Actomonas aquatica: one gene and its partners. The protein of the gene in region 1 interacts with the protein of each later gene in a pairwise test. Links are inferred from orthologs where the notes say so. Each region holds a gene or a part of one and is shown in the gene's direction. Other genes may lie near its edges.

Region 1 (9,978 bases):
TGCAGCAGATCATGAAGATGGCCCAGCAGCCCATCTCCCTGCAGTCCCCCGTCGGTGACGGCGACGACACCTCCTTCGGTGACTTCATCGAGGATAAGTCCGCAGAGAATCCCTACGACATGACCGCCTACTCGCTGCTGCGCGAAAAGATCATCGACGTGCTCGACTCCCTCACGGAGCGCGAGCGCCGCGTGCTTTCGCTCCGCTTCGGCCTCGTCGACGGCTACAGCCGCACCCTCGAGGAAGTCGGCAAACAGTTTAAGGTCACCCGCGAACGTATCCGCCAGATCGAAGCCAAGGCCCTGCGCAAGATGCGTCACCCGACCCGCATCCGTCAGCTCCACGGTTTCTTCGATGCCGAGCAGCTCGACAACGCGCAGAACCTCATGAAGTTGGCCGTCAAGCCGGGCACCGTGCAAAACCTCGGTCGCCCGAACTGAGCGCGGTCCTCCTTCCTCCCTTGCTACGGCCTCCCCTGCGGCGTTAACTCCTTCCCACCATGAACGACTCCACCATGCTCGCCATGCCTCTCGGCGGCCCCGAAATGCTCATCATTCTCGGGATTGTGATCCTGCTCTTCGGAGCCAAAAAGCTCCCCGAGCTGGCCCGCGGTCTCGGTAAGGCCAAGAGCGAATTCCAGAAGGCCTCTCAGGAAGCCGAGAACGAGCTCAAGTCGGTGCAGGACGAGCCCAAAAAGTCGGCCGAAAACCCGCGTCAGACCACCACGCCTCCGGGCAACAACTGAGTCCGGTTTTCCCCGCTCTTCCTACTCTTTTCCCAACGCGTCGGCCCCCCGGCGCGTTTTTCTTTGCCCAAAATTCGCGCCACCAACCCGTTTAACGTATTTTCTGCTCGCAACGCCCTTGGTATAAGCGGTTTTACACTTTGACACCCCCGCCCCTCGGAGATTGTTTTCCGACGGCGGAAACGCGACCGACATGGCCCTGAAGCTCCTCTCCCACTTCTCCAACGACATCGGCATCGACCTCGGCACGGCCAACACGCTGGTCTATTTGAAGGACCGCGGCATCGTCCTCCGAGAACCGTCCGTGGTCGCACTCGACGCTGGCACCCGCAAAGTCCGCGCCGTCGGTGCCGACGCCAAGCGCATGTTGGGACGCACGCCGGGCAACATCACCGCCATCCGTCCGATGAAAGACGGCGTCATCGCCGACTTCGATGTGACCGAGGCGATGCTGCGCTACTTCATCCGCAAGGTGAACAGCAACAGCTTCCGCGTCTCCCCGCGCGTCGTCATCGCCATCCCTTCCGGCATCACCGAGGTGGAAAAACGCGCCGTCAAAGACAGCGCCATGCACGCCGGTGCCCGCGACGTCATCACCATTCCCGAACCCATGGCCGCCGCCATCGGTGTCGGTCTGCCGATCGATGAACCCGCCGCCAACATGATCGTCGACATCGGCGGTGGCACCACCGAGATCGCCATCATTTCCCTTTCCGGCATCGTGTTCTCCAAGTCCATCCGCGTGGCTGGCGACGAGATCGACGGCGCCATCGTCAACTACATGAAGCGGGCCTACAATCTCCTCATCGGTGAGCGCACCGCGGAGGAAATCAAACTGCGCCTCGGTTCCGCCTACCCGCTCGATGACGAGCTCACCATGGAGGTGAAGGGTCGCGATTCCGTCGCCGGTCTGCCCAAGACGATCCACATCACTTCGCAGGAAATCCGCGAAGCACTCAGCGACACCATGTCCGCCATCGTGGACGCCGTGCGCAGCGCGCTCGAACGCTGCCCGCCCGAACTTTCCGCCGACCTCGTTGACCGTGGTTTTGTCATGGCCGGTGGTGGTGCCCTCATCCGCGGCATCGACCGTCTGCTCAGCGAAAAAACCGGCCTGCCCGTGACGATCGCCGATGACCCGCTCTCAGCCGTGGCCAATGGCACCGGCGCCGTGCTCAGCGACCTCAACTGGGTCCTGCAACACAGCTGAGTTTCATCGTCGGTTCACCCGGGCTTGTCAGCGCGACAAGCGCCCGTCACGACTTACGGGTTTACCGTAACCTGTGCCCGACCGTCGCTTCGATCAGACCAAACCGTTTATCACCCTGGGGGTGCTCCTCATGGTGTGGCTGGTTCTGCCGACCATCCTGAAGCGCTCCACCCGCGACGGTTTCTACGAGATGCAGGCGCCGATCGATGTGAGCGCCTCCTACCTGCGCGAACTGCAGGATTATTGGGCGATGCGCACCCGCTCGAAGCACGACATCATTGCGGCCTACAACGACCTTGGCGGCGTCGTCTCCAAATACGCCCACGCCGCCGAGCGCAACGCCGAGCTGCGCCGCGAGGTCGCCCGCCTCGAGGCCTTGTTGAGCCTGCCCTCCTTCGACAGCTACCGCAGCGAACCGGCCCGGGTCGTCAGTCGCGACCTCAACGGCTGGTGGCAACGTCTCGTGGTGCGCAAGGGCGAGAACTACAACATTCCCGTCGGCGCGCCCGTCATTTTCGTCGGCGGTGTGGTCGGCCGCGTCTCCGAAGTGCACGCCACCACTGCGGTGGTCGATATGATCAGCAGCCCCAATGTTCGCCTCGCCGCATCCTTCGAGGGCGACGATCGTCCAATCAGTTTCCAAGGTGGCGCCAACCCGCCCTTCACCCGGCCGCACGCCGTCGTCGAATTTGTCCCGCTCGATCTTTACGCCACCGCCGCCGATCCGCACCCGTTGGTGACGTCCGGCCTCGGCGGCGTGTTCCCCCGCGGCCTTCGCCTCGGCTCCGTCGTGCAACTCGATCCCAGCCCGGACGGGCTGTTCAAAACAGGTCGCGTCACCCTCGATCCCCGGCTCAACGAGATCACTGCCGTCACCATTCTGGTGCCCATCACCGCGCCGTGAGAATTCGTCCCAGCCATCGCCGCACCGCGGTCGTTTTTCTCTGCGGACTCCTCCTTTTCGCTCTCGCCCGGCAACTCAACCACAGCCTCGGCGCCTGGGGACTCTCCGTTTGGTTCGGCGGCCTGCTGGTCGCGTTTCCCGCGCTGCGTCTCGCCCCGCAACAGGGTTTCAACACCTGCTTTCTACTCGGCCTGCTGCTCGACGCCACCAATCCCCTGCCCTTCGGCCTGCTCGCTTTCCTTTTCAGCGTAAGCCACCTCGTCATCGTGCGTCTGCGCAGCCGCCTGGCCGCCAGCGAGGTCCTGATCGGTATCGTGGTCGCGTTGATCACCAACCTGATCCTCTACCTCATCGTGACCTTCACGGTGCTGGCCGGATCGCCCGATGCGCCCTTCTCCGGTCTGCGCTTTCTCACCGACCTGATCTTCTCCCAACTGCTCCTCGCCCTCCTCGCGCCGTGGTTCTTCGCCCTGCAGGAAAAAGCCTTGTTGATCGCGCGGGTTGGTTTGCGTGACGAGCCGTCTGCCACGATATAAAGGCAGGCATGGCGGACTTCATTTCAGACGGACCTCGCGGCATGGTTGAGACCCACAAGGGTCGCGACACGCGGCTGCAGTTTTTCTACCTGCCCCTCGCCATCGGCTTCATCTACCTCGCCGCCGGTTTGATCTACCAACAGGCCCTGCGCTCCGATCTCGCCCACGAGCAGGAGAAGGTCCAAAGCCAGCGCCGCATCCTCGTGCCCGGGCCGCGCGGCAACATCTACGATCGCGAAGGCCGCCTGCTCGTCGGCAACCGCCCGCGCTTCTCCGCCGTGCTCTACCTCGAAGAGCTGCGCACCGAAATCTATCGCGAGTATCTCACCATCCGCCGCGCCTACCGCGAGGCCAACGACGTGGAGGCCCCCACCGCCGGGCAGATGCAGGAGATCGCCCGCTTCACCGTCGTCGACCGCTACCTGCAGATCGTCAACCGCGCCCTCGGCCGCACCAACGAGCTCAACGCCCGGGAGCTGCGCAATCACTTCAACGCGCAGCGCATGCTGCCCTACTCCCTCATCGAGGATCTCCAACCCGAGGAATACTCGCGCCTGCTGGAGCAGTTGCCGGTCAACTCGCCGCTCCAGGTCTACACCACCAACAAGCGCCACTACCCCTACGGCCAAACTGCCGCCCACGTGCTCGGCTACGTTTCCGCCAATCGCGACATCCAGATCGACGAGGAATTCCCCGGCGCCGACCTCATGACCTTCAACATGGTCGGCGCGGTCGGTCGCAGCGGCCTCGAATCCGAATACGAAGAGAAACTCCACGGCGAAGCCGGCGGCACCATCTACCGCGTCGACCCGCTCGGTTACCGCGTCGAATCCCTCGAGCGCCGCCTGCCCGTCCAAGGCGACAACATCGTCACCAGCCTCGACATCGACCTCCAGCTCGCCGCCGAAAAACGCCTGCTCGAATACGAGATGGCCGCCTCAGCCGTCGCCGTCGACGTCAACACCGGCGAGGTCCTCGTCATGGCCAGCCTGCCAGCCTACGATCTCAACGACTTCGCTCCCAGCCTTTCCCAAGCCGTCGCCGACGACATCAACGCTCGCGGTGCCTGGCTCAACCGGCCCATTCAGGGCCTCTACCCGCCGGGCTCCTCCTTCAAGATTCTTGTTTCACTCGCCGGCATGCGCGCCGGCACCCTCGTGCCCGACTCCGAGTTCAATTGCGGCGGCTACTACCGCGTCGGACGCCGCCTCTTTCCCTGCCACGATGGCCACGCCCACGGCGAGATCGGCCTGCGCACCGCCATCTCCAAAAGCTGCAACGTGTTCTATTACCACTACGGCCTGGAGACCGGCGCCGACGCCATCGCCGCCGAGGCGCGCCGCTTCGGTTTCGGCGACCGCACCGGCATCGAACTGCCGCACGAGAGCGGCGGCACCCTCGTCCCCGACCCGCAATGGAAGCGCCAACGCTACAACCAATCGTGGGTGCCCGGCGACACGGCCAACCTTTCGATCGGCCAAGGCTACATGCTCGTCTCGCCCCTGCAGATGGCGACCTTCATGGCCTCGGTTGCCCGCGGCCAGACCCGCACCGCTCCGCACATGCTGCACGATCCGGAACGCCCGACGCAGTCCACTGAACCAATCGGCCTCTCGCCGGCGAGCTACGCCGCCATTTTGGAAGGCATGGAGGAGTGCACCATCAGCGGCACCTCGCGCACCTCCTTCACCACCATCAAATCGATGCAAATTCCGGGTCTGCGCGTCGCGGGCAAAACCGGCACCGCCCAAAAACGCACGCCCGAGGGCACGGTTAACTTTGCGTGGTTCATCTGCTTCGCCCCGATCGAGCGTCCCCAAGTCGCCATCGCCGTGATGGTGGAAGGAGACCGCCCCGGCGAAGAAACCGGCGGCGGCACCTACTCCGCGCCGGTCGCCCGCGACATCCTCGCCAAGTGGGCGGAAAAACACCCCGAGCTCATCCCGCCACCGCCTACGCCGGTCCTCGATGGCAGCGGCGTGGCGGCGCGGTGAGCGTCAACAGAACAACGCTGACTTACTTGCCGAGCACTTCGCGGTTGGCGCGGATCAAGGCCAGTCGTTGATCCACACAACCCCGCGTGGTGAGGCCGTCTTCCGGCGTGTTGAGACACCAGTCGACCAACTTGTCGACAGTGCTGCGCACCACGTAACAACGCGTGTCGGAAGCACCGTAATAGATGAAGACCGTGCCGTCGGGCATCTCGACCCAGCCGTTGCAGAAGGCGACGTTCGACACGTCACCCACCCGTTCCGTGCCGCGCGGCGCGATGAGGTGACCGCCCGGACGCGCGATGATTTTGGACGGGTCATCGAGGTCGGCCATGAACATGTAGCACACGTAACGCAGACCCGCCGCACAGCCGCGCACGCCGTGGGCGATGTGCAGCCAGCCGTGCTTGGTTTTGATCGGGGCCGGACCCGCGCCGTTTTTGACCTCCTTGATCGTGTGGTAGGTGCGGGAATCGATGATCTTCTCCTTCCCGGTTTTGCCCTTGGTGATGTCCTTCATCAGGGTCCAGCCGATGCCGCCACCGGAACCGACATCGATGAAGCCGTCCATCGGGCGCGTGTAGAAGGCATACTTGCCGTCGATGAACTCGGGGTGCAGCACGACGTTGCGCTGCTGCGACGACGGGGTCTTCAGATTTGGCAGACGCTCCCAGACTTTGAAGTCCTTGGTGCGCACGATGCCGGCCTGCGCCACCGCCGACGAAAGATCGCCGGGCGCCGCATTCGGGTCCTTCGATTCCGAGCAGAAGATGCCGTAAATCCAGCCGTCCTCGTGAAACACAACGCGCATGTCGTAGAGGTTGGTCTCACCCGCGATCTCCGGGATGTCGCAGGGCTCGTCCCAGAACTTGAAGTTCGAAACACCGTCCTTGCTCTCCGCGATGGCGAAGAAGCTCTTGCGGTCGGCCCCCTCCACGCGCGCCACCATATGCGGTTTGCCCTTCCAGAGGAAGGCACCCGGATTGTAGGCCCCACCCACGCCGAGGCGCTCCATGAAGTAGGGATTGGTTTCCGGGTTAAAATCGTAACGCCACTCCAGCGGCACGTGATGGGCCGTGAGCACCGGATTCTGGAAGCGCTCGAACACGCCGTTGACCCATTCCGTATCCACCGGATTGGGACGCTTCAAAAACGCCTTGTGCTGGGCGCGCACCGCTTTCACGCGCGCGGCAAACGTGTTCTTCTTCGAGCTATCTTTGGTCTTTTTCATGACTGCGGGAGGGTGGGGTTGATGGTGGAGAAAAATCAGAGTCCGGCCATGGCGTTGAGTCGCGCCACCGCTTCAAGCGCGGCCCGGCCGTTGTGATAGGGACACTTCCAGAAGCCGGCTTTTTCGAATTCCGGAATCACGTCCCCGCCGCGCGTCACGCCGCGAAACCACTCACCGCCCTCGGCATCGATGAGGTGTTTTTCAATAAAGTCCCACGAGCGCAGCGCCGCCTGCGTGTAACGGTCGTCGCCCGAGAGTTGCCCGGCGACCAGAAAGCCCACCAGCGCCTCGGCCTGCGGCCACCACTCCTTGCGGTCGTCGGTGAGCCCGCGTGGATCACCTTCGTTGAATACGCCGCCGTCGGCATCGACGCCTTCCGCCTGCGTGATGTCGGCCATCTTCAGCACCACCGCCAGCACGCGTCCACTCAGCCCATCGTCGCCGAGCGCACAGGCGGCGTCCCACAGCAGCCACGCCGCTTCAATGTCGTGGCCGTAGGAAAAGCGGTCGGTCGTCGGCTGCCAGTCCGCCGTAAAAAACAAACTGAGGTGCTGCGTCGCCGGATTCAGCACGCGGTCCAACATCACCTCCACCAGCGTAAACAAGGCCGTGCGCAGCCGCTCGTCCGGCCACACCCGCAACAGGTTGGTGTAGGCCTCCATGATGTGCAGCAACGTGTTCTGCGACTTCGGATCGTTCTGATCCACCTCGCTCAAGCGCATGTCCTCGATCGGCGTCCAGTCGCGCGCGAAGGCTTCAAAGTAACCGCCGTGCTCCGGGTCCTTGGCGTGCTGCTCGATCACCTCGAACACTGCCTGCGCCCGCTCCAACGGCTCCGCCAATCCGGTGGCACGGTGATACTCCGCCAGCGCGTAGATCGCGAAGGCCTGCCCATACACCTGCTTGCGCGTGCGCTCCGGACTCCCGTCCGGTTTGATCGACCAGTAAAACCCGCCGTGCTCAGCATCGGCAAAACGGGTAATCAAGTCGGCATACGCCAGGTCCGTCACCTGCCGGTAGGCAGCCTCGTCGTAGACCCGCAGCGCCGCGGCATACGTCCACAACACCCGCGTGGTCAGCAGCGCGCCCCGGGGCTTGCTATCGTCAACCGTCAGGTCCGTCGCCAATTCCGCGTGCAGCGTGCCCTGCTCCCAGTTGACGACGTGCTCAATCCAGAAGGGTAAGATATTTTGCCGCAGATCGGCTTCGATGCGCTGACGGTAGGAGGCGAGGGTTTGGGGTTCCATGGGAGAGGATCAGCCTCCCCCGCCCGCCCCGGCCGGGTCAAAGCGCTTCTGCTGGAATATCTTTTCTTCGTGTTGAGATATCTTGCCCCGTCCGATCGGGCTCAGAGCCCCTGCATGAAGCCAAAAACCCGATCGTCCAGATCCGGCAGACCTTCGTGCTCATAATCCGGATACAGCACGATTTCCTTCTCGCCGCCCAACTTGTTGTAGACCGCAAACTGGGAACTCGGCGGGCAGATTTGATCCATCATGCCGGTAAACATGAGCACCTTGGCCTCCACCCGCGGGGCCAAATGCTGGATGTCAATGTAGCCGAGTTTCGTGAAGATCGCTTCCGCGCGTTCGTGGCGCGGGTCGAATTTGCGCAGGAAATACCGCAGCTCCTCGTAGGCCCCCTGGGCGAGATCCATGTCCCACACCCGCCGGTAGTCGGCCAGGAAGGGATACACCGGCGCGGCCAGTTTGATGCGAGGCTCGAGCGCCGCACAGGCCACCGTCAGCCCGCCGCCCTGGGACGCGCCGGTCGCGCCCACTCGTGCGGCGTCGACTTCGGCAAAGCCCATCACGATGCGGGCGAGCAGTGCCGTATCCAAAAACATGGCACGGAAGAGCAGTCGGGTCGGGTCCGGATCATCGAGGCCGCGCACAAACTGACCGCGCAGGGTCATGCCTTTGGCGCCGCCCAGATCCTCGGACTTGCCGCCCTGCCCACGGCAATCCATCGCGGCGACCGCAAAGCCGGCCGAGGCCAGTCCCACCAATTCCATCCAGTCGCCGCTGTAGTGCGAATAGCCATGGAATTTCAGCACCGCCGGAATCTCCCCGTCGCGCTGCCGCGGCCGCAGGTATTTGGCGTAGATGCGCGAGCCGCCCACCCCGGTGAACCACAGGTCGAAACACTCCACCAGCGGATGATTCAGCGTGCCGTTGGGCGTCAGCTCCACCTGCGGATCATGCGCGTCGAGTTCCGCCAGGGCGGTGTCCCAATACGCTTCAAAATCCGCCGGCCGCGGATTGGTGCCTTGGTAGGTCTTCAGACGATCGAGCGGAAAATCAAAAGCAGGCATGACAGGAATGGGTTAACCACAGATGAACACAGATAGACACAGATTTTTTAGCCATCGGCCCAATCGAATCTGTGTTCATCTGTGTCCATCTGTGGTTAAACAAAAACCGCCTCCCGGGAGTGGAAGGCGGTTTCTAAGTTATTGATAGATCGATCGTTTAGCGCAGGTCGAAGCGGTCGGCGTTCATGACCTTCGTCCAGGCTTTCACGAAGTCCTTCACGAACTTCTCGCCGGAGTCGCTCTCGGCGTAAACCTCGGCGACGGCGCGCAGCTGCGAGTTGGAACCGAAGACCAGATCGACGCGGGTGGCCGTCCACTTCACGTCGCCGGTTTCACGGTCGCACACTTCGAAGATCTGCTCGTCACCGGTGGTCGGCTTCATCACATGAGCCATCTCGAGCAGGTTGACGAAGAAGTCGGTGGTGAGGGTCTCCGGGCGATCGGTGAAGACGCCGTGCTGGGACTTGCCGTGGTTGGCGTTGAGGGCGCGCATGCCGCCCACCAGCACCGTCATCTCCGGCGCGGTGAGGCCGAGGAGCTGGGCCTTGTCGACGAGCAGTTGCTCGGCCGGAATCGTGTAGCGGGACTTCAGGTAGTTGCGGAAACCGTCAGCGATCGGCTCCATGACCTCAAAGGCCTCCACGTCGGTCTGCTCCTGCGAGCAATCGGTGCGACCCGGCGCGAACGGCACCTCGATCTCGACGCCGGCCTTCTTGGCGGCGGCTTCGACTGCGGCACTGCCACCGAGCACAATGAGGTCGGCGATGGAGACCTTCTTGCCGTCGGTCTGCGCGCCGTTGAACTCGGCCTGCACGGCTTCGAGCACTTTGAGCACCTTGGCCAGACGGGCCGGCTGGTTGGCTTCCCAATCCTTCTGCGGGGCGAGACGGATGCGGGCACCGTTGGCACCACCGCGTTTGTCTGAACCACGGAAGGTCGAGGCAGAGGACCAGGCGACCGAAACGAGCTCGGAAATCGACAGACCCGAATCGAGAAGCTTGGCCTTCAGCGCGGTCACGTCGGACGCGTCAATCAGCGGATGGTCGA
Region 2 (9,870 bases), 3.9 Mb from region 1 along the record:
GTGGGGGATATGATTCTGGCCAGTCTCGGTTCCGGCACGATGGTGACGACTCAGCAGGACCGCCAACACGGCGCGCTGGTCATCGACATCGGCGCGGGCACGAGCGACTTCGTGCTCTACCGTGACGGGGTGCCCTTCATGACCGGCGTGGTGCCGGTCGGCGGTGAACACCTCACCAACGACCTCACCCTCGGCCTGCGGGTGACCGAAGGGCAGGCGGAAAAACTTAAACTACGCCACGGCCGCGCCAACGTGATCACTCACGAAAAGGGCAAGAAGGTCTGGCTCAACGGCGACTACGCCATCGGCGACCGCCAGTTCCCGCAGCAGACCATCGAGACCATCACGGCGGCCCGCATGGAGGAACTCTTCGAGGTCATCAAAAAGAAGCTTGGCCCGGCGCTCGCGCCGGAGCGTTGCGCGGCCGGGGTCATGTTGACGGGCGGCACCGCGAAGCTGCCGGGCATCGAAGATACGGCCAGCGCCATTCTCGGGCTGCCCGCCCAAAGGGGACAGATGCCTCCGGGTCTGGAGCAGAAGCTCCAGGACCCGTCTCACACTGCGGTGCTCGGCCTTTTGCACTACGGCCTGCAATCCCGCGGCGATCGTCCGCTGCAGAAACGCCGCGCGACTGGCGGCATCCTGCGCAAACTCTTCCCGGCCCGCGCCTGATTACCTCCGATGTCTCTCAACGCTTCCGAACTCCCCCTCGCGGCTCCGGCCAACGCTCTGAACGATCCAGACGTCTCCATCAAGGTCATCGGCCTCGGTGGTGCCGGCGGCAACGTCGTCGATCGACTGAAGATGGAGAATCTCGATCGCCTGCGGCTGGCGGCGATCAACACCGACCTGCAGGCGCTCAACTCCTCGCCCTTGGAGGAGAAGGTGCTCATCGGCTCGGCCATCACCCGCGGCCTCGGCGCCGGCGGCGATCCCGACCTCGGCTTTGATGCAGCGGAATCTGATCGCGAGAAGATCGCCGAAGTCGTGCGCGATTGTGATCTGGTGTTTCTCATCGCCGGCATGGGCGGCGGCACCAGCAGCGGGGCCGCTCCGATCGTGGCGGACGTGGCGAGTGAAGCCGGCGCGCTGGTGATCGCGTTTGTCACCATGCCCTTCAGCTTCGAAGGCGGCCGTCGCGGCAAACAGGCGGAGGAAGGACTGCTCGCGCTGCGCCGCAGTTGCGACGCGGTGATCACCTTGCCCAACGACATTTTGCTGCAGGAGGCCTCCGAAGGGGAGACCGCCCTCGATTCCTTTGCGCGCGCCGATGCGTGGATCGGGCAGGCGGTGCGTTCGGTCTGGGCGATGCTTTTCCGCACCGGCCTGATCAATCTCGACTTCGCCACGCTGCGACAGGCCTTCCACACGCGCGGTGGCAAAACCCTTTTCGGCCTCGGCCAAGGCGAAGGGCCGGACGCGGTGGCGCAGGCCATTGCGAGTCTCGACATGTGCCCGCTGCTCGCCACGCCCGAGCATGCTCGCAAAGCCGACCGCCTGCTGGTCAACATCGTGGGCGGCACCGACCTGAAGCTGAGCAAGGTCAACGAGATCATGAGCGCGGTCACCGAGCGCTACGGGCGCGATTCGCATGTGATCATGGGCGCGGTGATCGACGAAGACCTGCAGGGTCGGGTGGAGGTCTGTGTGATCGGCACGAGCGACATCGGCGGCCGCCTGCCGCCACGGCGGCCGTCCTCCAGCCGCGGCCGCAGCAACGCCGGGGCCGCGAGTCCGGTGGGGGTTCGCGTCGCCGACATCGCCCGGGTGGAAACGCCCGAACCGGCGGCTGCGTCGGGGGCAACCGAAGTCGAAAAAGCGGGTGCCAAAGCCCGGGGTAAACGCCCCGCGGCGGATGAATCGCAGAACGAGTTTTTCTTCCAAAACCTGGCGGAGAACCGCGGTCACTTTGAGCGCACCGATCGAAATCTCTTCGAAGGGCAGGATCTGGACGTGCCGACTTACTTGCGCAAAGGCATCAAGATCAACCTCTAGTGGAGGCGAGCGGCCGCGTTTAAGTTTACGCGCGGTTCACAAACCAGCCCCTTGGCAAGTGGGGTGGATTATGCAGGATCGCGCCCATGTTTATCGACGAATGCGTCATCAAAGCCTGGGCCGGGGATGGTGGTCGCGGATGTATCAGTTTTCGGCGCGAGAAGTATGAACCCTTCGGCGGCCCCAATGGTGGGGACGGCGGCAAGGGTGGCGATGTCGTGTTGGTGGGAGACAACAACACCAACAACCTCATCGACTATAAATACAAACCGCACTGGAAGGGACAACGCGGCGAGCACGGCATGGGCAAGGACTGCAACGGGCATGAAGGCAAACCCGCCATGCTGCGCATGCCCTTGGGCACGATTGTGATCGACGAAGCGACTGGCCAGATGGTGGCCGAGGTCGTGGAGCACGATCAGGAGATCGTCCTGTGCAAGGGCGGCAACGGCGGCTGGGGCAACACCCACTTCAAGTCCTCGACCAATCGCGCCCCCCGGCGCGCCAATCCCGGAGAGGAGGGCGAGCACGGCGTCTACCGGCTCATCCTCAAATCCATCGCCGACGCCGGGCTGGTGGGATTCCCCAACGCGGGCAAATCCTCGCTCACTAACAAAATCACCGCAGCCCGCCCGCGCACCGCAGCTTATCCGTTCACCACGCTGCATCCGCAGATCGGCGTCATCCATTACCCGGAGGAGTATGACCGGCTGCTGTTGGCCGACGTGCCCGGGTTGATCGAAGGTGCCAGCGACAACCGCGGTCTGGGTCATCGTTTTCTGCGTCACATCGAACGCTGCGCCGTGCTCATGTTCCTAATCGACATGGCGGCGGTCGACGGCCGCGATCCGCGCGAGGACTACGCCACGCTGCTATCCGAGTTGGAGGCCTACGACCCCGCGCTCATGGAGAAGCCGCGCTTGGTGATCGCCAACAAAATGGACCTGCCCGAAGCCAAAGCCTGGCTGACGAAGTTCAAGCGCCGCCACAAGGTCGAGGTGCTGCCCATTTCCTGTGAGACCGAGGAAGGGATCGACGCCATGAAAACCGTCCTGCGTGAGCGGGTGCGGAGCCACCGCGACAACGTGGCCGATGCCGCCACGTCCTGAAGTCCCTGACGCCCGCCCCAGCCATCATGAAGACTACCCACCGTTCTCTGCTCATGCGCGCCAACCGCTTGTTGGGCGCGCAGCTCGTGGAGCAAAACCTGATCAAGATCGACGACCTTGAGACGGCCAATGAGAAGCTCCTCGAGATCATCAACACCGGCACCGCCCGCCAGCGCACCGTGTTGGGTATTCTGGCTTACGATCTCAAGGCGGTGAAGGAGGAGGACATCCTTGCCCACATGCGCGAGCACGAGGGCGTCGGGCTGGTGGACCTGCGGCACTACGAGGCCAACGACGACCTCAAACTCACCATCGAGCGCGAAGCCTGCTGGGTCACCTGGTCGGTGCCGTTCGACATCGAGGAAGACATGACCTTCATCGCGACCGCCTACTATCTGAGTCCGGCGGTGCGCAAGTATTGGGAAGATCAATACGACGGTCGGGTGCTCTGGTTTGGCACCACCCTGGAGGCCATCGCCGACTTTATCGAAGCGATGGAAGCCGAGGACGCGAAGGCCCCCAAACCGGCCGTCGCCCCGGCTCCGAAACCGGTCAACCTTTCGAACCCACCCATCGCGGATGCCGCCGCCGGTGACAGCAATCCTCCGAGCTCGCCGGGGTCCCCGGCCAACCCCTGATCGATCATGTCACTAGGCAAAATCCAGACTCAGATCATCAATGCCCTCGATGATGCCGGGCGTCTCACCGATGAGCACCGCGCCGCCATCGCCGCCATCGAGGAGGAAATGACCGGTGAGCAGCTCGATGCGATGCTGCTCGAAGATTTTAAGATCACCCCGTTCCAGTTGCAGGTCGCCAAGAGCCGCGCCTTCAACCTGCCGCCGTTCAACGTGGCTCATTACCGGGTGCATCCCGGCACCTTTGAACGCCTGCCCCTGGAGTTCTGCCAGGAGAACGTAGTCATGCCGGTCGGCGAGGTGGGAGAGCTCTTCCTGCTGGTCGTGGCCAATCCCTTCGATGTGACCATCATCTCGAAGGTGCAGGAGATGACTGGTTTGACGGTCATGCGGATGCTCGGGCGCGAAGCAGACATCCGGGAGAAATTCAAAAAGAACGAAAACGAGCCGAGCGACTTTGCCGATGTGGTGAGTGCGATCGGCATGGAGTTCGGCAGCGAAGGGGAGGGCGATGAAGACCTGACCGACGAGGAGTCCGGCCCGATCATCGATCTCGCCAACCGTATCATCGAAGACGCCTATTTCGCCGGCACGTCTGATATTCACATCGAGCCGTGGGAACACGAAATCATCGTGCGCTACCGCATCGACGGTGTGTGTCAGGAAAAGCTGCGGCTTCCCGGCAAGGTGGGACCGGCGCTGGTCGCGCGTCTGAAGATCATGTGCAACCTCGACATCGCCGAGCGGCGTTTGCCCCAGGACGGTCGTATCGTCTTCAAGCAATACACCCGCAAAGGCCTCGACGTTGACCTCCGTGTCTCCACCGCGCCGCTCAATCACGGCGAAGGTGTGGTCATGCGTATTCTCGACAAACAGAAGTCGACCCTGCCGATGACTGCGCTCGGTTTCTCAGAAGAGAACCTCGAGAAATACCGTAAAGCCATCGAACAGCCCTACGGCATGATTTTGCACTGCGGTCCGACCGGTTCGGGTAAGTCGATGACGCTCTATTCCGCGCTCAACGAAATCAACTCGCCCGAGCTTGTCATCCGCACTGCGGAGGACCCGATCGAATACACCCTGGCCGGCATCAACCAGATGCAGATGCACCGCCAGATCGGCCTCACCTTTGCGTCGGCCCTGCGCGCCTTTCTGCGTCAGGATCCCGACATCATTCTGGTGGGTGAGATTCGTGACAAGGAGACGGCCAACATCGCGGTGGAGGCCGCGCTCACCGGTCACTTGCTTATCTCGACCCTGCACACCAACGACGCGCCGTCGACGGTCGCCCGTCTCACCGACATGGGCGTGGAACCGTTCATGATTTCGTCGTCGCTGCTGTGTGTGTGCGCCCAGCGTCTCATGCGCCGCGTGTGCAAACAGTGCCGCCAACCCTACGAACCAGAAGGCCGCGTGAAGGACCTGCTCGAGAAGGCCATCGGCTGGAGTGGTCAGATCTACAAGGCCAACGACGATGGGTGCCCGAAGTGTAACGGCACCGGTTACAAGGGCCGCGTGGGCATTCACGAACTCATGATCAACAACGAGGAGTTGGTCGAAGCGGTGAACCGCGAAGCCGACACCGCCGAGCTCAAACGCATCTGCATGAAGAGCGGCATGAAAACGCTGCACCAGGACTCGCTGCTCAAGGTCAAGGAAGGTGTGACCACCTTCGAGGAAGCGATCTCCAACGTGCCGCCCGACATGTAAGCGGAGCGGCGCAAGACGACCGTCCAGCCCGATGGATGCGCTGTGGTTTGAATTTGGCTCCGTGGCGCTGGCCCACGCTTTGGCGGTGGCCAGTCCGGGGCCGGACTTCACCCTTATCCTGCGTCAGAGTTTGGTCCACGGCCGGGCCACCGCGGTGGCCAGCGCGTGGGGCATCGGCAGCGGCATTCTGGTGCACGTCACGATTTCACTGCTCGGGGTGGGCGCCTTGGTGCGGCACCAGCCGCAGCTCTTCGCGCTGTTGAAATATGCCGGAGCCGCTTACCTCGCGTGGCTCGGTGTCATGGCGCTGCGCAGTCGCGGGAGCACGGCCGCGCCGACGACCGCGGAGGTGGCTGCGCCGGCACCGCCGCACGGACGCCGGGCGTGGCTGCGCGGTTTTTTGACCAACGTGCTCAACCCGAAAGCGACCTTGTTTTTCATCGCGCTCTTCACCGTGGGCATTTCGCCGGAGACCCCGGTGGGGGTGCAGGCCCTTTACGGCGGGTGGATGGCGGTGGCGACCGGGGCGTGGTTTTCGCTGGTCGCGTGGGTGTTTACGCGCGAGCGGGTGCGTTCGGTTTACCAACGTGGGGCGGTGTGGATCGACCGGGCGCTGGGTCTGGTCTTCATCGGCTTCGCCGCGAGTTTGCTGTGGGTGTGACGACGGCAGACGGGCGTTGCGGAAGCCGTTTTCCATAAGTGCTTTTCATTAAGGCTTTACCGGCGAGGGGTTGACCTCTCGGCGGATGGGCCAGAGCCTGTGCGACCCCTTGACAGTCCCACCCCCTGACGGATCGTGTGCGCGCCGTGCCTCTTGCTGAGGCTTTTGTGCCCTTTGGGCCTTTGCGCACCGCGAGCGTTGAACGCCGGTCATGCCGGTTGAGTTCGTCCGTCCTGATCGCCCGTCCTTCCCACCACTGACTCGCTTCATGCCTTCAGGAATACTTTTTCGCGTCCATCGCGGCTGTCTTTGCGCAGCCGCGTTTTTCGCCTGCCTACTCGCCGAGGCGGCCACACCGCCGCCGGTCGATTTTAACATGCGTGCGCCGGAGGGCACCGCGGTCACCACCGAGGATGGCACGGTCACGCTCGCTTGGGGCGAACTGGCGCTCATGACGCGGGTGGAGTTGCAACAAAGCGACTCGGCCGACTTCGCGGAGAAGACGATCCGGTTCATCGGTCGCGACACGGGCTCGGTCATCACCGGGCTGCCGGAGGGCACACACTACTTTCGCCTGCGCGCGCTCAATAATCTGGGCGAGGGCAGTGCATGGTCGGATCCGCTGGAGGTGCAGGTCACGTTCATGGACCGCGGCAAACTCTTCAGTCTGCTCGGTCTCGGTGGTGTGGTCGTGCTGCTCACGGTCGGAGCGATCGTGAGTGGTTTCCTGAAGCATCGCGACGAATTGCGCGGCGACGCGGGAGGTGAGGCATGAGTGGCGCGACGTCCATTTCGCCGACCACCGGTTGGCTCATCGTGCTCGGTCTGGGTGTGTTGTGGGTGATCCTCGGTATGTTCTGGGGCCGCAATGCCAAGACCTCCGAGGGCTTCATCCTCGCCGGTCGCAACGTCGGCCTCTCGCTCGGTTCCGCGACGGCGATGGCGACCTGGGTCACCTCGAACACCACGATGCTCGCGCCGGTGCTGGCGCTCACACTCGGCGTGTGGGGCATGGTGGCTTACTCGACCGCGAGTTTTGGGCTGTTGCTCTTCGCGCCCATGGCCATGCGCATCTGCCGCCTGTTGCCCGAGGGGCACACCGCCGGTGATTTTTTCCGACTGCGCTACGGTCGGGTGGGATGGACGCTCTTCCTGCTCATCACGATGCTCTACTCGCTGTCGTGGTTGGTGAGCATGGCCATCGCGGGCGGCGACCTCTTGGAAGCCTTGGCCGGCATTCCGTATCTGCAGGGCATGACGCTCATCCTCGTGGTGTGCGTGCTCTACACGCTCTTCGGCGGACTCTACGCGGTGATCGGCACCGACTTTATTCAGAGCCTCATCATCCTCGTGGGCATCGTGCTGATTGGTGGCTTGGTGGTGGCGCAGCTCGACTTCGACGACGCCTACACCCACATGCGCACGCAGCAGCCCGCGCTGTTATTGCACGTGATGCCGGCGGCGTTGCTGGCGGTGTTCAACAACATGCTCTTCGGTTTCGGCGAAGTGTTTCACAACAACGTCTGGTGGTCGCGGGCCTTTGCCATGCGACCGGGTGTGGCGCCGAAAGCGTTCTTCCTGTCGGGCCTGCTGTGGTTCCCGATTCCCATCGCCGCCGGCTTCATCGCTCTCGCGGCGGGACCGCTCGGTATCAACATTGCCGAGAGCAATCAGACCGGGCCGCTCGTCGCGACAACCGTCATGCAGACCGCCGGGCTCGGTGCCATCGCCGGTGTGCTCATCCTGGTGGTGCTCTTTTGCTCGATGGCCTCGTCGATCGACTCGCTGCTCGCGGCGACTTCGGATCTGTTGCTCAAGGACGTGCACGGCGGCCTGCTCAAACGTGAATTGCCGGAGCAGAACTTCCGCAAGATCACCGGCACGGTCATCCTGATCGTCGGTGCTGTCACGTGGCTGCTGGCCGCGCCGCACTGGCCCATCATTGAGGCGCTCTTCATCTCCGGGCCGCTGGTCGCCAGCCTCATCTGGCCGGTGATCGGTGGGCTCTTCTGGCGTGGCATCAACCGGCCGCTGGTGCTCACCGGCATCGTGCTCGGCTGCGGACTCGGTGTCTGGGCCTACTTCAACATCGGCTGGTTCACCGCCTCACTCATCGGTGCCGCCGTCTCGATGGTCTTTACCTTGGCCGCCCGTTGGATCGCGCCGACGCCGTTCCCGCGGGATGCGACCGAGAACCAAACCGCTTAACTCCTGTCGCCGCTATGTTCTCCCAAGCTTTTTTGCACGGCCTCGTGCTTCTCTCCCTCACTTGGACTGCCGCCGGCGCGGTCGCGCTCCTGCTGTTGCTCTACCGCGACTACAAGAACGGCAAACTCTGGTGAGCCTCTCCGCTTCAACCCATCAGCCCTCCTAACACCATGGACATGGAAGATCCTCCTCCCGCTTTTTCCGCCGACCGGCGCCACGCCGTGCTCAAGCCACCGGCGGATTCCGAAGCCATCCGACCAGAGCCAGCCGAGTTGTTTCGCGACAACCCGGTCAGCCTCAGCACACTGCGCGAACTCGAAGGTCAGAGCGTGCTCGCCGCCGGGCAGTTCTCCTTCAACCAAGTCGTCGAGCTCTGCAAACTCTCCGCCATTCTCGAGAAGATCGAGGTGTGGCCGTTTCATCCGCTCGACGGTAAAATCGCGGTGACCGCGTTCTTCGAGGCTTCGACCCGCACCCGCACCAGTTTTGAAAGCGCGATTCTGCGCCTCGACGGCAAGATCATCTCCATCGCCGATGGTTCCACCACCGGCCAGGCCAAGGGCGAGTCGCTGCAGGACATCGGCGAGATGTTCAACGCCTACGCCGATGTGATCATCATGCGCCACACCAAGACCGAGGCACCGCAGCAGATCCTGGAGAACCTGCGCATCCCGCTCATCAACGCCGGCAACGGCAGCGGCGAACATCCCACGCAGGCGCTGGCCGATTGGTATGCCCTGCTCAAGTGGAACCCGCGCCTCGCCGAGCCCTACCGCCGCGGCACGCCCAAGCTCAACCTCGGCATCCTCGGCACGCCCGGCTCGATGCGCGCGGTGAAGTCCTTCCTGCTCATGGCGCTGCTTTTCAAGGATCACATCCGCAAGGTCACGGTGATCTCGGAGATGGCGGATCCCTTCGGCGAAGAGGTGACCGAAAAGCTCAAGGCAGCCGGCATTTCGTATCAGGTTACCAATGACGTGCGCGAGCACCTGCCGACCCTTGATGTGATCTACATGAACTCCATCGCGTTCCTCGGCGACTCCTACAAGAACATGGACAGCCGCTTTAAGCTGACCGCAGAGAGCCCGCTCAAGGAGAGCGCGGTGATCCTGCACCCGCTCGCACGTCTCGATGAGTTGGATACGTCTTTGGACAAGACCTCCCACAACCTCTATTTCTCGCAGGCCCACGGCGCCGTCTTTGTGCGTCAGGCCCTGCTCATGTCCGTGCTCGGTCGCCTCAAGGCGCTGCCGAGCTTCGTCAACCTGGAAGACCCTGAATCCTAATGTGCGGCATTGCTGGCTTCTTTTCAGCCCAACCTCTCCCTCCCGAAACGCCCGAGATCCTCGCCAAACAATTGGTGACGATCCGCCACCGTGGCCCCGACGCCACCGGTGAATTTATCGACGCGCCGCACGGCGTGGCCCTCGGTCACACGCGCCTGTCGATCAATGACTTGGAGGGCGGCAAACAGCCCATCCATGCGCGGGACGGCAGCTGTGTGCTCACCATCAACGGTGAGTTCTACGACTTCAAACGGCACCGCTCC
Region 3 (9,502 bases), 3.9 Mb from region 1 along the record:
GACCTACACGGTGCAACGCGGCGACAACCTTTGGACCCTCGCCAAGCGCAATAACATCACCGTGCGTGAGCTCGCCGCCGCCAACAGCATCCCGGCGGACTCCATGCTGCGCCTGGGACAGGTGCTGGTCATCCCCGGCCAGCAACCGGCTCCGACCCCCGTCACCACTGCGGCTTCCGCCGATGAGACCTCGAGCAAGTCCTACACCATCCAATCCGGCGACACCCTCGGTCGCATCGCTCGCCGACACGGCGTGACGGTTGCCGAGCTCAAGGCCTTCAACAACCTGCGCAGCGATCTCGTGCGCGTGGGCGACACGCTCTCCATCCCCGAGTCCACGACGGCTGCCAACAGCCCCGCCGTGAGCGCCAACACCACGGCCACCGCCCCGGCTTCCACCGCCACGGTTCCCGCCGGCACCTACAAGCATGTGGTGAAGCCAGGTGAGAGCCTCACCGTCATCGCCCGCCGCTACGGGGTGAAAGTCGGTGACGTGATCGTTGCCAACATGATCCGTGATCCGTCCCTCATCCGCGCGGGTCAGGAGTTGGTCATTCCGGGTTGGGATGCCACCAGCACGCCGCCCGCCGGCACGGTGCCCGCCACCCGACCGGCGACCAACACCGTCACGACGTCGCCAGCCACGACCTACTCCGCCGATGACGATCTCGACGCCGGTCTCGACGACTCGTTGGACAACGTGCCGGTGATCGATGTCGAGCGCGCGCCGGTCGAAGAGGACGAGCCGCCCATCCAGACGATCACCATCGGCGGCGGATCCAACGAGGGCCCCTCCACATTCTAACCCGCCAACGTCACCTCCGCTTCCTGCTTCGACCGCTGTGTTCACTCGCCACGTGAAAAAGAAAACGCCACCTCGCCGATCCTCACCGTCCTTTGCCCAAAGCCCGGCCATGGTGATCGTGCTGTGTGTGCTGGGACTGCTCATTGTCGGCTTGCCGGTGTTGTTTAGTGCAACGGCCGGCAAGTCCTCCTGGCCTTTCTTTTATCTCGTGAAACAGGTGGTCGGTATCTCGGCCGCCTTTGTGCTTTGTCTGATCGTTAGCCGCATGGACCTCGAATACCTGCGGCGCTTCGCGTGGGTCATCGGTGTCGCGACGATCGGCGCCCTCGTGTTGACCGCCATCCCCGGCATCGGCGTGACGGTGAATGGCAGCCGCCGTTGGTTGGGCGTGGGTTCCTTCCGCCTGCAGCCCTCGGAATTCGCCAAGCTGTCGCTGGTGTTCTGCCTCGCGCACTATCTGGCCATCAATCAGACGCGCATCGGTGAGTTCCGGCGCGGTTATGTGTATCCCATCGCGATCATTGGACTTTGCGCCGGCCTCATTCTGTTGCAGCCCGACTTCGGCACCGCGGCGCTGGCCGTGGCCGTGGGCGTGCTGATGCTCTTCCTCGCCGGCGCCCGTTGGCTCTACATTCTGCCGACGCTCGGCGCGGTGATCGCGGGCTTTGCGGCGTTGGTGATCAACAACCCCAATCGTCTGCACCGCTTCACGGCCTTCCTCGATGTCGAAGCCAACAAGCTCGATGGCACCTACCAGCTCTACCAATCGCTGGCTGCGTTTGCCGTCGGTGGCATCAATGGCGCGGGCATCGGGCAGGGTCGCCAGCAGAACCACTTCCTGCCCGAGGCGCACACGGACTTTATCTTTGCCGTGATGGGCGAAGAGATGGGCCTGCGCTTCACGCTCGGGGTCGTGATCACCTACGCGATCATCTTCCTCTTTGGCCTGCTGCACCTGCGGCGGGCGCCCAACCTCTTTCAGTTTTTGTTGGTGGCCGGCTCGATCCTCCTGGTGAGCCTCCAAGCCATCATCAACCTCGGCGTGGTGACAGGTCTGCTCCCGACCAAAGGAATGTCACTGCCGTTCATCAGCGCGGGTCTGTCCAATCTGCTCCTCATGGGCTTGCTGGTGGGCATCATCGTCAACAGCGCGCGCACCTGGGCGAAACCCAACTTCGTGCATCGGAGTCGCGACCTCGAGGAGGTGGTGGCATGAGCGACTTCCTCATCGCTTGTGGTGGCACCGGTGGTCATCTCACGCCCGGCATTGCGTTGGCCGAGGAGATGGAACGTCGCGGTTACAGCTCCCTGTTGCTCGTATCCAAAAAACGGATCGATCAGACCCTCACCGAGAAATATCCGCAGCGTCGTTTCGACACGGTGTCGGGGGCTCCGTTGTTGCTGACGGTGCCGGGGGTGGTGCGGTTTGTGAGCACCCAAGCCAAAGGTTTCCTGCATGCGTGGGGTCTGATTCGCCGCGAGAAGCCGCGCCTGGTCATGGGCTTTGGCGGCTTCACCACTGCTGCGGTGATCGTGGCCGCGTGGGTCTTGCGGGTGCCGGTGGCTTTGCATGAGTCGAACCGCGTGCCCGGCCGGGCCGTGCGGGCGCTGGCGCGTTTCGCCCGGCGGGTGTATTTGCCGCGCGGGATCAAGCTGCCGCATACCGATATTGCCAAACTGCGGCACGCCGGGTTGCCGGTGCGCGACGAGATCAAACGTCGTCCGCGCGGCGAAGCGGCGGAGAAATGGGGCCTCGATCCCAACCGCCGCACGGTCGTTTTGCTCGGTGGTAGCCAGGGGGCGCAGGCACTGAATCGCTGGGCGTCCGCCGCCGCGCCGGTGCTGGCGGAGCGCGGCGTGCAGATGCTGATCGTGACCGGACCGGGCAAAGGTGACGGCGGCACCCAAACGTTTCCCGATCTTGAGGGCCAGGCGGTTGCGACCGTCTCCATTCCGTTCTGTGATGACATGGCTGCGGCGATGTCGTTGGCCGATCTGGTGGTTTCTCGTTCCGGCGCGGGCACTTTGGCCGAGTTGATCGAGGTGGGCGTGCCGGCGGTGCTGGTGCCGTATCCATTTGCGGCGGACAATCATCAATCCGCCAACGCGCAGGAGTTTGCCAACCATGGCGCCGGTCTAGTGGTCGAGGAAACCAGCCTCGGCAGTCTCACCGAGTTGGTGGTGGGTCTCGTGCTGGACGATGAGCGTCTCACCGCGATGCGTTCCGAAATCACTTTAATCGCCCGGGCGAGCACGCTGCCGCTCATGTTCGACGATATCGAAAAACTGGCCACGGGCGGGACCAAGACGAGTCCGCCTTTCCCCCGCTACGCCCGCGCATGATCGATTCGACGCAGTCCACCTTGTTTGGCCGTTCCGTCCGCCGCGTGCACGCAGTGGGAGTCGGAGGCATGGGGCTGGGTCCGCTTGTCGTGTTTCTGGCGGGTCGTGGATGGTCGGTCAGTGGTGAAGATGTCGCGCTTTCGCCGGCCATGGCCGTGCAACTGGATCGTGTCGGAGTGCGGCTCACCGACGAGGGAGAGCTGCCGGTCGAAGTCGATTTGGTGGTCATCTCGTCGGCTATTTCGTCGAGCCACCCTACCTGTTTGGCCGCAACCGAGCAGGGGATTCCGGTGGTGCGTCGCGGTGAGTTGCTGGCGGAGCTGGCCCGCAACTATCGGCTGGTGGCCGTGTGCGGTTCGCACGGCAAAACGACTACCACGGCGCTGTTGCTGACCGCGCTGCGTGCTCAAGGTGTGCCGGTCGGATACGTGCTGGGGGGACTCTGGGTCGATGACGAGCTTCCGCCCGCGGCGGTCGGGGCGGGGGATTGGCTGATCGCCGAGATCGACGAGAGCGACGGCACCATCGAACACTTTGCCCCTGAGATCACGGTGCTGGTGAATCTCGATTGGGATCACGCGGATCACTACACCGCCGAAACGGATCTGGTCGCTGCGTTTGCCGGACTGCTCCAGCGCACGCGCACGACGGTGCTCGGGTGGGAAGGTTGCGCGCTCACGCAGCGTCTGTTGACGCAGGCCCCGGCGGGATTGACCGCCAAAACCTTTGGTCGCGACGGCGATTTTCGTCTGGTAACTTTGGAGTCTGGAGCCGGGGAGCAACAGCTTCAGCTCGGCGGCGAATTGCCGCAGTTGACCGTGACCCTACGGGCGCGAGGCGAGTTTAACGCGCTCAACGCCACCGCGGCGCTCGGTGCGATGAGCTTGATGGGGGAAACGCCCGCCGCTGAGGTGTTCGCGGACTATCGTGGCGTGCGGCGTCGGCAGACCGTGCTGTTGGCGGATGCTGATCTGACCGTAATCGAAGACTACGCGCACCATCCGGCGGAGATTCGCGCCCTGTTGGGCAGCCTGCGTCAGGATTTGGCGGAAGGGCAGCGTCTGGTGGTGGTGTTTCAGCCGCACCGCTTCAGCCGCACGCGTCAATTTAAAGTCCAGCTCGCGGCGGCGCTGGCGCAGGCGGACGCGCTGCACCTGCTCGACGTCTATGGCGCGGGCGAGGCACCATTGCCGGGTGGGACGACGGCGGACCTTTATGCCGAGCTGGTGCAGACGGAGCCGGAGCTGCCGGTAAACTATCTGCCGGGCGACGCAGCCGGCGTATTGGAATTGTTGCGACAATCGCGTCGGGCCGGTGATGTGGTGGCTTTTGTGGGCGCCGGGGATATCGAGAAGCGAGCGCGGGAGTGGTTGGCCGAGCTGGCCGAGGAAACCGCGCGGCGAAGCGAATGGGATGGCATTGCTCACAGCCTGCGTGAAGTCCTCTCCGCCGACGCCAAAGTCGTGCGCGAGGAACCGTTGGCAAAAAAGACGACGATGCGGATCGGCGGCGCCGCCCGTATTTACGTCGAACCGGAATCCACCGAGGATCTGGCCGCGGTGGTGCAGGTCGCCCGTCGGGCCGAGGTGCCGGTGCGCATGTTGGGCCGCGGGTCCAATCTGCTGGTGCCGGATGCCGGGGTGGATGCGATCGTGGTGTCCTTGCGCCGACCGGCGTGGGAGACCTTTACGAAGTTGGCGGACGGGCGGGTGCGCGTGGGCGCCGGGCTGCGTTTGAAGAACCTCTGCGGCCTCGCGGCCAAGGCTGGCCTGAGTGGTTTTGAGTTTTTGGAAGGCATCCCGGGCAACGTCGGCGGCGCGCTGCGCATGAACGCCGGTGCGATGGGGGGATGGATGTTTGATGTGGTGGAGTCGGTAGATGTGGTGACGAGCGAAGGCGAGGTGATCAACCTGCCGCGCGAGGAGTTGCACACGGGTTACCGCCACTGTCGGGAGTTGGCCAATTGCATCGCGGTGCAGGCCACGCTGCGGCCGGTGACGCGAGCGAGCGCCGATGCGGTGGGGCGCAAGATCGATGTTTACCGCAGCAAGCGGCAGGAGAGTCAGCCGCGCGAACCGAGCGCGGGTTGCATTTTCAAAAACCCGGAAGGCGACAGCGCTGGTCGACTGATCGACGTCTGCGGTTTGAAAGGGACGCGCATCGGTGACGCCGAGGTGTCCACGACTCACGGCAACTTCATCATCAATCGCGGCCATGCCACCAGCGCCGACGTGATTGAGTTGGTGCGCCGGGTGCGGACCAAGGTGCATCAGGAGGCGGGCGTGCTGTTGCAACCGGAAGTGCTGCTCTACGGCAGCGAATGGGAGGACGTGTTGTGAGTTACCTGCGCGGTCAGTTTCACGTGGCGGTTTTGTGCGGCGGGATTTCCTCCGAGCGGGAGGTCTCACTCGGCTCGGGCAAGGCCAGCGCGCTCGCGCTCGCGCAGACCTGGCCGACCCGGTTGATCGATGTCAAAACCGCCGCCGCGCCGCTCGGACTGCGGCCGGACCGCGACGTGGTGTTTTCGACCCTGCACGGCACCTTCGGCGAAGACGGTGGCATGCAGACGCTGCTGGATGAAGCGGGGGTGATCTATGCCGGCTGCGACGCGGAAAGCAGCGCGCTTACTTTCGATAAACAACGCACCAAAAGCACGGTGGCCGCCGTGGGCGTGCCGACCATCCCCGGCATCACGTTTGCTGCGACGGCGGCACCGGCACTCGACGAGATTGTCGCCACCTTGGGTGAAGCGGTGGTGATCAAACCCCAATGCGGCGGCAGCAGTGTGGGACTGCACCTGTGCGCGACCGCAGTCCAGATCGCGACGGCGCTGACCCAATTGACCCCGGGCGAGTGGTTGGCCGAGCGCCGAGTGTCAGGTCGCGAAATCACCGTGGGCATCCTCCATGGCCGCGCGTTGCCAGTGGTGGAAATCGCGCCCAAATCCGGGGTGTTTGATTACGCCGCCAAATACACCAAGGGACTCACCGAATACCTCGCGCCGGCACCATTGGATCCCGCGGTGGCCAGTCTGGCTCAGGCGCACGCCGAAAAAGCATTCTCCGCTTGCGGCTGCCGCGACTATGGCCGTATCGACTTTATGGTGACGGAGGACGGCGCATTACACTTTCTTGAGATCAACACCCTGCCGGGCATGAAGGAAACCAGCCTGCTGCCGATGGGCGCGCAGTGCGTGGGTTATGACTTCGCGGCCCTCGTGCGCGAGCTCATGGCTCCCGCACGAGAGCGCTTCCTCGCCCGGCGCGACCCCGCCGTCCAGCCATGAGCGAACCCGAATCCGCTTCTCCGTCCGCCCGCCATTGGCGCGACATCCCCCAAGAGATCACGCCCCGCGCCATGTCCCGGGTGGGCCGGCGTCGCCTCACCCTGCGCAACGTGCGCAACCTCGGCCTCGTGGCATTGGGCGCGTTGTTACTCTACGGGGGTTTTCAGTTTTGGCAGACCATGCAAAACGATCCCACCAAACTGACCGCCGCAGGTGGCGGGCAGCCGGTGGAGCACATCGTGGTCGAAACCGATGGCGTGCTCACCAGCGAGTGGGTGGAGCAGGTGCTCGATATCAAACCGACCCTCGGCTTGATGGAGCTGGACCTGTGGGCGCTGCGTTCCCGTCTGGAGGCGCACCGCCAGGTCAAGAAAGCCGACCTGCGTCGCAAATTTCCCAATACACTCCTGGTCCATCTGGAGGAACGCTCCCCGGTGGTGCGACTGCGCGCCCGCATGGAGGGCAGCGGCATGACGGATTTTCTGGTCGGCCGGGATGGAGTGATTTTTGAGGGCCACGGTTACGACCGCACCAGCACCGGCGAATTGCCGTGGTTGGCCGGCGTGCGCCTGCGCGCCACCACGCGGGGTTATGAACCCCTTGATGGTATGGATCGGGTGGCGGATCTGCTTTCAACTGCTCGCGGCAACGTGCCGGAGCTTTATCGCACCTGGCATGTCATCTCGCTCGGGGAGATGGCCCGTGACGGCCAGATCGTGGTGCAGTCCTCGGAGGTGCCGCGCATCATCTTCGGACTGCGCGAGGATTTCTACACTCAGGTCGCCCGGCTCGATCTGATTCTCGAGCAAGTCCGGGGTCGTCCCGAACCACTCAAGTCCATCGACCTTTCCGTCGGCGCTGAACAGGTGCCGGTTGCGATCCAACTTCCTCCGCAGCGGTCTGATAAGTCCGGTGCACCCACCGTCCGTTTCCGTCTTCCGAACCGCTAATCCCATCGCCTCGTGAGTTCCAAGTCCCGCTTCATCGGTGCCGTTGAAATCGGCACATCCAAGATCGCCGTGTTGATCGGCGAGATTGTGCAAAACACCGTCAACCTCATCGGCTTCGGCGAGTGCCAGTCACACGGCGTCATGAAAGGCGTGGTGACCGACTTCAAAGCCGCCAGCGACGCCGCCCACAACGCGCTCATCACCGCCGAACAGAGTGCGGGCGTGAAGATCGACGAGGTTTACCTGGCGCAATCGGGTGGCCACCTCGAAGGCTTCTACAACCAGGCTTCGGTGAGCGTGAGTGCCGCCGACAACATGGTGAGCCAGATGGACATCGATACGGTGTGTCGTCTCGCCAAAGCCAAGGCGCTTCCGGAAGGCCGCATGGTGGTGCATCACATCCGCCGCCCCTATTTGCTGGACGGCAAGATGGTCGGCGCCAACCCCGAGCACTTGAACGGGCAGCGTCTCGAGGTGGGATATTGGACGGTGCATGGTCAGGAGGCGATGATCGCCAACAGCATCCATGTGATCCGCGGTTTTGATGTGCGGGTGGGGGATATGATTCTGGCCAGTCTCGGTTCCGGCACGATGGTGACGACTCAGCAGGACCGCCAACACGGCGCGCTGGTCATCGACATCGGCGCGGGCACGAGCGACTTCGTGCTCTACCGTGACGGGGTGCCCTTCATGACCGGCGTGGTGCCGGTCGGCGGTGAACACCTCACCAACGACCTCACCCTCGGCCTGCGGGTGACCGAAGGGCAGGCGGAAAAACTTAAACTACGCCACGGCCGCGCCAACGTGATCACTCACGAAAAGGGCAAGAAGGTCTGGCTCAACGGCGACTACGCCATCGGCGACCGCCAGTTCCCGCAGCAGACCATCGAGACCATCACGGCGGCCCGCATGGAGGAACTCTTCGAGGTCATCAAAAAGAAGCTTGGCCCGGCGCTCGCGCCGGAGCGTTGCGCGGCCGGGGTCATGTTGACGGGCGGCACCGCGAAGCTGCCGGGCATCGAAGATACGGCCAGCGCCATTCTCGGGCTGCCCGCCCAAAGGGGACAGATGCCTCCGGGTCTGGAGCAGAAGCTCCAGGACCCGTCTCACACTGCGGTGCTCGGCCTTTTGCACTACGGCCTGCAATCCCGCGGCGATCGTCCGCTGCAGAAACGCCGCGCGACTGGCGGCATCCTGCGCAAACTCTTCCCGGCCCGCGCCTGATTACCTCCGATGTCTCTCAACGCTTCCGAACTCCCCCTCGCGGCTCCGGCCAACGCTCTGAACGATCCAGACGTCTCCATCAAGGTCATCGGCCTCGGTGGTGCCGGCGGCAACGTCGTCGATCGACTGAAGATGGAGAATCTCGATCGCCTGCGGCTGGCGGCGATCAACACCGACCTGCAGGCGCTCAACTCCTCGCCCTTGGAGGAGAAGGTGCTCATCGGCTCGGCCATCACCCGCGGCCTCGGCGCCGGCGGCGATCCCGACCTCGGCTTTGATGCAGCGGAATCTGATCGCGAGAAGATCGCCGAAGTCGTGCGCGATTGTGATCTGGTGTTTCTCATCGCCGGCATGGGCGGCGGCACCAGCAGCGGGGCCGCTCCGATCGTGGCGGACGTGGCGAGTGAAGCCGGCGCGCTGGTGATCGCGTTTGTCACCATGCCCTTCAGCTTCGAAGGCGGCCGTCGCGGCAAACAGGCGGAGGAAGGACTGCTCGCGCTGCGCCGCAGTTGCGACGCGGTGATCACCTTGCCCAACGACATTTTGCTGCAGGAGGCCTCCGAAGGGGAGACCGCCCTCGATTCCTTTGCGCGCGCCGATGCGTGGATCGGGCAGGCGGTGCGTTCGGTCTGGGCGATGCTTTTCCGCACCGGCCTGATCAATCTCGACTTCGCCACGCTGCGACAGGCCTTCCACACGCGCGGTGGCAAAACCCTTTTCGGCCTCGGCCAAGGCGAAGGGCCGGACGCGGTGGCGCAGGCCATTGCGAGTCTCGACATGTGCCCGCTGCTCGCCACGCCCGAGCATGCTCGCAAAGCCGACCGCCTGCTGGTCAACATCGTGGGCGGCACCGACCTGAAGCTGAGCAAGGTCAACGAGATCATGAGCGCGGTC

What was found.
Region 2: the proteins of K1X11_RS21535 (region 1) and ftsZ interact in binary tests that used the Escherichia coli proteins (3 or more experiments, as listed by UniProt). The link is inferred for Actomonas aquatica from one-to-one orthologs.
Region 3: the proteins of K1X11_RS21535 (region 1) and ftsA interact in binary tests that used the Escherichia coli proteins (3 or more experiments, as listed by UniProt). The link is inferred for Actomonas aquatica from one-to-one orthologs.

The regions. Positions count from the first base shown.
Region 1 is NZ_CP139781.1:5,628,605-5,638,582, reverse strand. What follows is about bases 1-2,946. They hold K1X11_RS21535 (rod shape-determining protein), read left to right. Parts: upstream 1-938; coding sequence 939-1,955; downstream 1,956-2,946. Other genes in these bases: mreD (rod shape-determining protein MreD), read left to right, coding at 2,856-2,946; mreC (rod shape-determining protein MreC), read left to right, coding at 2,029-2,859; tatA (twin-arginine translocase TatA/TatE family subunit), read left to right, coding at 500-745; rpoD (RNA polymerase sigma factor RpoD), read left to right, coding at 1-440. Also shown: more of mreD, read left to right, coding at 2,947-3,395; mrdA (penicillin-binding protein 2), read left to right, coding at 3,437-5,389; K1X11_RS21515 (glycoside hydrolase family 130 protein), read right to left, coding at 5,412-6,617; K1X11_RS21510 (AGE family epimerase/isomerase), read right to left, coding at 6,653-7,864; K1X11_RS21505 (acetylxylan esterase), read right to left, coding at 7,966-8,931; katG (catalase/peroxidase HPI), read right to left, coding at 9,089-9,978. UniProt on the Escherichia coli protein: Forms membrane-associated dynamic filaments that are essential for cell shape determination. Acts by regulating cell wall synthesis and cell elongation, and thus cell shape.
Region 2 is NZ_CP139781.1:1,750,869-1,760,738, reverse strand. What follows is about bases 1-2,838. They hold ftsZ (cell division protein FtsZ), read left to right. Parts: upstream 1-681; coding sequence 682-1,995; downstream 1,996-2,838. Other genes in these bases: obgE (GTPase ObgE), read left to right, coding at 2,082-2,838; ftsA (cell division protein FtsA), read left to right, coding at 1-672. Outside these bases: more of obgE, read left to right, coding at 2,839-3,104; K1X11_RS06720 (hypothetical protein), read left to right, coding at 3,131-3,742; K1X11_RS06715 (GspE/PulE family protein), read left to right, coding at 3,749-5,452; K1X11_RS06710 (LysE family translocator), read left to right, coding at 5,484-6,113; K1X11_RS06705 (fibronectin type III domain-containing protein), read left to right, coding at 6,382-6,888; K1X11_RS06700 (sodium:solute symporter family transporter), read left to right, coding at 6,885-8,321; K1X11_RS06695 (aspartate/ornithine carbamoyltransferase family protein), read left to right, coding at 8,498-9,607; asnB (asparagine synthase (glutamine-hydrolyzing)), read left to right, coding at 9,607-9,870. UniProt on the Escherichia coli protein: Essential cell division protein that forms a contractile ring structure (Z ring) at the future cell division site. The regulation of the ring assembly controls the timing and the location of cell division.
Region 3 is NZ_CP139781.1:1,759,173-1,768,674, reverse strand. What follows is about bases 6,565-9,502. They hold ftsA (cell division protein FtsA), read left to right. Parts: upstream 6,565-7,396; coding sequence 7,397-8,608; downstream 8,609-9,502. Other genes in these bases: ftsZ (cell division protein FtsZ), read left to right, coding at 8,618-9,502; K1X11_RS06740 (cell division protein FtsQ/DivIB), read left to right, coding at 6,565-7,384. Also shown: K1X11_RS06765 (LysM peptidoglycan-binding domain-containing protein), read left to right, coding at 1-805; K1X11_RS06760 (FtsW/RodA/SpoVE family cell cycle protein), read left to right, coding at 858-2,021; K1X11_RS06755 (UDP-N-acetylglucosamine--N-acetylmuramyl-(pentapeptide) pyrophosphoryl-undecaprenol N-acetylglucosamine transferase), read left to right, coding at 2,018-3,148; murB (UDP-N-acetylmuramate dehydrogenase), read left to right, coding at 3,145-5,487; K1X11_RS06745 (D-alanine--D-alanine ligase family protein), read left to right, coding at 5,484-6,434; more of K1X11_RS06740, read left to right, coding at 6,431-6,564. UniProt on the Escherichia coli protein: Essential cell division protein that assists in the assembly of the Z ring. May serve as the principal membrane anchor for the Z ring.